Regions from separate parts of the Pedobacter sp. CG_S7 genome, predicted to be linked through region 2. Evidence: riboswitches for the same ligand, from Rfam matches in the RefSeq annotation. Region 2 holds a riboswitch; each other region holds the start of a gene.

Region 1 (2,326 bases), on a different contig from region 2:
ATAACCGGTTTCAAAAAAATCCCTGACATTATTAGGATGCGCTACAAATGGAACGGGTATGCCTTTAGAATAAAACTGTGGAATCAATCTTCCATCAAGTTTGGGGCCCCAACTTTCATCAACACCATCGTTTATACCAGCACCTTTTCCATCAACATAGCTAAACTTACCTTCTGAGCCCTGTCCAAATGCATTTTGATACACTGGAAGGGTAAGCAAACTTTCTAAAACTGCATTAGAGTTGAAGGTAATCCCCAGTCCTTTATTCGACTTACCCGTTTTTGTTTTGATAATAATTACACCAGCCGCCGCTCTTGATCCATATAGTGCTGCTGCATTTGGTCCTTTTAAGACACTCATTGATTCAATATCATTAGGGTTGATATCAGAAATGGTATTGGCAAAATCTCTTGCACCTGCAGAATTGAGTTGCGAATTATCTACCGGAATCCCATCTACCACAAAAAGAGGCTGATTATTTCCAGAGATAGAAGTTTCTCCCCTAATTACTATTCGCGAAGATCCCATATTTCCCTGACTATTGGTAACCCTCACACCTGCAACTTTACCTGCAAGGGCATTCACTAAATTTGTTTCTTTAGCCTCAGCAAGATTATCACCCTTAAGCTCCTGAACTGCGTATCCTAAAGATTTTTTTTGTCTGGAAATACCTAATGCAGTTACCACAACTTCATCTAATGCATTATCGCTGTCTTTAAGTATAACTTCTAAAGAATTAGTGCTGTTATCTACCTCAACTTCTTTTGTAGAAGACCCGATATAGGAAAATACCAAGGTACTTTTACCTGTTAGCGTGATGGAAAAAATGCCTTTCCCATTGGTCATAACTGCTTGTTTTGCGCCTTTAACAAATACCGAAACACCTGGTAAGGTTACGCCATCTGCAGATTTTACAGTACCTGATACCTTAATATTCTGGGCCTGTACTATTTGTGAAAGCAACAGCAAAAAGAGAATTGCCGACAGCTTAATTTTCTTGAACATAATTGGATATATTAATAATTTTAATTAATGCGTTTCCTAAAATCGAGGCATAGCAGTTGCATTTCCCTGCCAGGGACAATTTTAAAAGACTTGAAAAATGATTGTTAATTTGGGCTGAAATGCCCTGATATTTATTACTCCCTAAGTACAGCAACAAATATCGATGCGCATTCGAAGGATTAGACAGGTAAGTAAGTTTTTTTTCATCGTAATTAATTTTAACTTTTAAATAATTTACCTATCAATCAAGTTTCAAGAAGCTGCTGAATAAAGAAGCACCTCCGTAAACCAGAAGTGCTACATATATTTATAAAAATATTTTTGCATTCAACTGACTTAACTTCCCCAAATATTTTTGGGTTGGATTTAGCACCATTTACAATTGTTAATGGTTGCTAAGGTATCAACGGGCCATTCCCTCCACCTTTCTTGATAAGTATTTCAAAATAACTAGCGCAAAGATAGTATAAAAAATATATAGTCTATATAATTTATAGATTTTGTTTCTCTTTGCTTATCACTTCAACTCCTCTTCTTATCTAACATTTATATAAAAAACCATTTTAGTATTGCTGTGTTTAAAGAAGACCACCGCTTTCCTTTATTTTAAAAATCTCAATGACAACATTCTACAAACATAAATCACGCTAAAATAGAATAACACTAATCATTTATTCGATAGCATTTAAAAGGAATAAAGAATATTTCAATTAAAGAAATCTGGTACTATTTCAGACAATTAGCGCTCGAACCACTACATTTTATAATAATTAAACCAATAAATATGAAAAAAATGATGAAAGGCCTTGTCTATGGCGGACCAGGAAAAATTGAATTAAAAGATTTACCACTACCAGCAATTGAAAAACCGACAGATGCGCTGGTGAAAATTCTAAAAACCACTATATGTGGCACTGATTTAGGTATTTTACATGGCAAAACGCCGAGCTGCAAACCCGGAACAACCCTAGGACATGAAGGGGTTGGTGTTATTGAGGAATTAGGGGCAGGTGTTAGAAACTTTAAAAAAGGTGATCATGTTATCATTTCCTGTATCACCTCTGATGGAACATGTGAATACTGCAAAAAACAAATGTTTAGCCACTGTGAGGATGGCGGCTGGATTTTAGGGCATTTGATTAACGGTACCCAGGCAGAATATGTCAGGATTCCTCATGCCGACAATAGTCTGCATTCTATTCCTGCAGGTGCTGATGAGGAAGCATTGGTGATGTTAAGTGACATATTACCTACTGGTCATGAAATTGGCGTTTTAAGCGGACAAGTAAAACCTGGTGACACTATTGCTATTATTGGCGCA
Region 2 (2,326 bases):
ATTTGGGGTAACCCCGGCAGCGGTTTGTTCAGCATCACTTAATTGTTGGTGTGTGGTTGCCGATGGCTGAATGATCAGGGTTTTAGCATCGCCCATATTGGCCAGGTGACTTACCAGTTTAAGGTTGTCGACAACACCAGTAACTTCTTCTTTGGTGCCGTTCAGTTCAAAGGATAGCACTGCACCAAAACCGTTTTTCAGGTATTTCTTTGCAAGGGTATGATAAGAGCTACTCTCCAAGCCTGGATAGCTAACAGATCTAACCAGCGGATGGTTTTCTAACCATGTTGCCAGTTCCAGTGTATTTTCTACATGTCGTTGTACCCTTAAGGATAAAGTTTCCAGTCCTTGAATCAACAAGAAAGAGTTGAATGGGGAAAGGGCAGGGCCAAAATCTCTTAAACCCTCTACACGGGCACGGATGGCAAATTGAATATTTCCAAAAGGACCATTGCTGCCAAATACATCGTTGAAAACCAAACCATGATAACCTTCAGAAGGGGTAGAGAAGGCAGGGAATTTTCCATTTCCCCAATTGTAATTACCTCCGTCAACAATGATACCGCCAACGCTGGTTCCATGCCCGCCTATCCATTTTGTAGCAGAAGCTACAACAACATGGGCCCCATGTTCTAAAGGTCTGAATAAATATCCTGCAGCACCAAAAGTATTGTCAACAACTAAGGGAAGATCATATTTATTGGCAATACTTGCTATTTTCTCAAAGTCAGGGATACTGAAAGAGGGGTTACCTACCGTTTCAAGGTAAATAGCTTTGGTTTTTTCATCAATAAGTGGGATGAATTCTTCAGGGTGGTCGACATTTGCAAAACGCGCTTCTATACCCAAGCGTTTAAAAGCCACTTTAAATTGATTGTAGCTGCCACCGTATAAATGAGAGGAAGAAACAAAGTTATCTCCAGCCTCTAAAATATTGTTTAATGCAATGAATTGTGCGGCCTGTCCAGAAGCAACAGCTACTGCAGCAACGCCACCTTCCAGAGCGGCAACCCGTTTTTCAAAAACATCTGTAGTAGGGTTCATGATGCGGGTATAGATATTTCCAAATTCTTTTAAAGCAAAAAGATTGGCCCCATGTGCTGAATTTTTAAATCCATAAGAGGTAGTTTGGTATATTGGAACAGCTCTTGAACCGGTTGTTGGGTCAATTTCTTGTCCTGCATGTAATTGTAGCGTTTCGAATTTATAGGGTGCTGACATTTTATTTTTTTTTATTAAGGTTCTATTGATTGATTTTCTGCTTTTGATGATTATAAAGCGCAAGAGATTAAAGCATAAAAAGGTAGACTTTTTATGGCTAGTATAGGCAACAGCACATACTCATAGTAGGCTGCATACAACAAGGGAAAGAATTTTGGGTTAAAAAACGCTGTAATTGTTCTTTGTTGTGTTTCGATTTTTCGCTTAAGCGGAGCTGGTTTTTGTTAATTTTCATTTTAGTATTAATTTATTTTTCCATTTAACACCTGTTATCTGGTCAGGAATTGGCACCTTCTTCCTGTTGGGAGGGTTGCCAGTGGGTCAGGGAGCCTGTCTCTCGCCACTTCTTAATAAATCAATCTCTGAAAGAGTATTGACTTGATCAACATGTTGTTGTTGTTGTTGATAGTCCAAATGTAGGGAATAAAAATTAATTACAAAATTAAATTCTGAATATTTTAAAATTTATACCCTACAAAATAATTAAATTAGGTTAGAGGTTGGCGAGCGCTTGTTTCATATCAGCAATCAGGTCATCAATATGTTCTAATCCAACCGAAATTCTGAGCAGGTTTTTTGGTGTTTTAGAATCTGGACCTTCCACTGATGCGCGGTGTTCAATTAAACTTTCCACGCCACCTAAACTGGTAGCCTGGGCAAATAGCTGAACTTTATTAACTACTTTCTTAGTTTCCTCATTACCTCCTTTAACTAAAATAGATAACATACCACCATAGTCGCTCATTTGTTTTTTTGCTATTTCATGTTGTGGATGGGAGGGTAAACCAGGGTAATAAACGGCTTCCACCTGCGGGTGGTTTTCTAAATATACGGCTAAAGCCATTCCATTGGCACTATGGCCACGCATGCGATAAGGCAGCGTTTTGATACTTCTTAATAAAAGGAAACAATCGAAAGGGGAGGAAACGGCACCACCTACTTGTTGAATATTTTTAATTTTCTCCCAAAAGGCATCTTTTTTAGCCGTTATTAACGCACCGCCTAATACATCGCTATGTCCACCGATGTATTTTGTAGTAGAATGCATGACCACATCTGCACCCAGTTCAATTGGGTTTTGTAAACATGGCGACGCAAAAGTATT
Region 3 (2,326 bases), on a different contig from region 2:
AGCTTCAGAATCAATCATTCCTTCATCCATGTTTACATCGATAATTTGTGCACCACCCTCCACTTGTTGCCTGGCAACGGTAAGCGCAGCCTCAAAATCGCCACTTAGAATAAGTTTAGAGAATTTTGGCGAACCTGTGATGTTAGTCCTTTCGCCGATGTTAACAAAGATACTTTCTGGGGTAACCGTAACAGCTTCTAAACCACTTAAGCGCAGGTAACGCTCCGGGCTTGGTATTTTTCTAGCTTTAAGGTTTTTTGCTTTTTTAACAATGCAGGCAATGTGATCTGGTGTAGTACCACAACAGCCACCTACGATATTCACAAAACCATGCTCCATAAAATCTTCCACGAGGTGTGCAGTTTCATGAGGTGTTTCATCATAGGCTCCAAATTCATTAGGCAAGCCAGCGTTAGGATAGGCCGACACATAGCAATTTGCTTTTGCAGCAAGTTCTTCGATATGCGGTCGCATATCTTTGGCGCCCAAAGCACAGTTGAAGCCTATGCTTAAGGGTTTAGCGTGAATGATGGAGTTTAAAAAGGCTTCTACTGTTTGGCCGGAAAGCGTTCTGCCGGAGGCATCAGTGATTGTGCCGGAGATCATTATCTCAATTTTACGACCAATTTCCTGCTCGTATTTTTTTACGGCGAATATTGCTGCTTTAGCATTCAGGGTATCGAAGATAGTTTCAATTAACAGCACATCAGCACCGCCATCAACAAGTCCTTTAACCTGTTGAAAGTAAGCGTCTTCCAATTCGTCAAAAGTTAAGGCCCTATAACCAGGGTCATTTACGTCTGGTGAAATGGATAACGTTCTATTGGTAGGTCCCACAGCCCCTGCTACAAAGCATTTACGGTCTGGATGCGCAGCCATAAATTCAGTAACGGCTTCTTTTGCAATTTTTGATCCTGCAAAGCTCATTTCATAATCCAGTGTTTCCATCTGGTAATCAGCTAAGGATATTCTTTGCGTACTGAAGGTGTTCGTTTCAATGATATCTGCTCCTGCGGCTAAATATTCGAGGTGAATAGATTTTATGATATCGGGGCGAGTGAGGTTAAGGAGGTCATTATTGCCTTTAACATCACAAGGGTGATTTTTAAAGCGCTCACCTCTAAAATCCTCTTCTGTTAATACATGCCGCTGTATCATAGTACCCATTGCGCCATCTATAATTAAAATTCGTTTTTCCAGTTCTTCTTTGATACTCATGCTTTGTCTTTTTTAAGAGTAGGGTGATCCCACAGGATGATTTGACATCACCTAAAGAGGGGGTTACGATACAAAAAAGCTTATTCGGGATTCCGGTAAGGAGTCGATTCAACTTATCTTTCCGAAACGATTTTAAGCCGTTTCAGTAGAATGTAGCACCTTGTAAGCACAGGTTGCTAAGACATCGCAGGGTCTAATCCCTCCGTCTTTCTCTATAAGCTTTACAAAAGTGCAATAAAGAAAAATGATTTCCAAAGAAAACATCATGAAACCTAATAAAATTGCAAAGGCCACGCAAAATTGCATGGCCTTCCAAATTATATTCTGAATAATGTTATTTTCTACTTCCGAATATTCTTAATAAGAAAAGGAAAATATTGATGAAATCAAGGTATAGAGATAGGGCGCCCATGATTGCCAGTTTTTTACTGTCTGTTGCTGCAATTTGGTCACCATTTTCTTCAATTCCTTCTCCAATGCGTTTTAACTTTTGCACATCATAAGCTGTTAATGCAGTGAAGATGGCTACACCAAAGAAACTCATGATGTAATCAAATTGTGAGCTGCCAATAAACATATTGACTATACTTGCGATTACCAAGCCAACTACGCCAACCATTAATATTGGTCCGAATTTACTTAAATCTGTATTTGTGGTATAGCCTAAAACTGCCATGATGCCAAAAATACCTGCTGCAGCAGCAAAACAAGCGACTACAGATCCTAATTGATAGGTTAATAGGATGAAGCTTAAACTTACGCCGGTTAAGACAGCATAAAGGATGAATACCCCAAGCAGGGCATTGTAAGAAAGTTTACTTAAACCTGTACTCATTAAAAGAACCAGTCCAAGCGGGGCGAACATCGCAATATAACCCAATATAGTCATTCCGGTACGTTGACCATCTGCATTGTATTTTACTAAATAATCCATAGCTGCTGGAGTGTTAGCCATATATAAAGCTGCTAAAGTTGATAAACCCAGGGCAATGAACATCCATAAGAAAACATTTGCAAAAAATCTTTTTGCAACCATTCCTTTTTCATCCTGAACAATTTCAGGTCTTTGCACCCAGTTGAAATTATTGTTGTTATCCATTTGTTTTTT

The links. A riboswitch is a leader RNA that binds a small molecule or an ion and turns the genes downstream of it on or off. The one in region 2 is predicted to bind S-adenosylmethionine.
Region 1: it holds a riboswitch for S-adenosylmethionine, as region 2 does, so the genes downstream of both, AAKU52_RS13505 (SusC/RagA family TonB-linked outer membrane protein) here and AAKU52_RS08885 (O-acetylhomoserine aminocarboxypropyltransferase/cysteine synthase family protein) in region 2, are expected to answer to the same signal.
Region 3: it holds a riboswitch for S-adenosylmethionine, as region 2 does, so the genes downstream of both, metH (methionine synthase) here and AAKU52_RS08885 (O-acetylhomoserine aminocarboxypropyltransferase/cysteine synthase family protein) in region 2, are expected to answer to the same signal.

Annotation. Positions count from the first base shown of each region.
Region 1 covers NZ_JBEONS010000028.1:19,856-22,181, reverse strand. Annotated here, with positions in the region: gene AAKU52_RS13505 (SusC/RagA family TonB-linked outer membrane protein) at 1-1,005, opposite strand, end outside; SAM riboswitch class I at 1,339-1,444, opposite strand; gene AAKU52_RS13500 (zinc-dependent alcohol dehydrogenase family protein) at 1,790-2,326, shown strand, end outside.
Region 2 covers NZ_JBEONS010000013.1:7,363-9,688, forward strand. Annotated here, with positions in the region: gene AAKU52_RS08885 (O-acetylhomoserine aminocarboxypropyltransferase/cysteine synthase family protein) at 1-1,221, opposite strand, end outside; SAM riboswitch class I at 1,466-1,578, opposite strand; gene AAKU52_RS08890 (trans-sulfuration enzyme family protein) at 1,715-2,326, opposite strand, start outside.
Region 3 covers NZ_JBEONS010000003.1:182,378-184,703, forward strand. Annotated here, with positions in the region: gene metH (methionine synthase) at 1-1,218, opposite strand, end outside; SAM riboswitch class I at 1,329-1,439, opposite strand; gene AAKU52_RS03710 (Bax inhibitor-1/YccA family protein) at 1,553-2,317, opposite strand.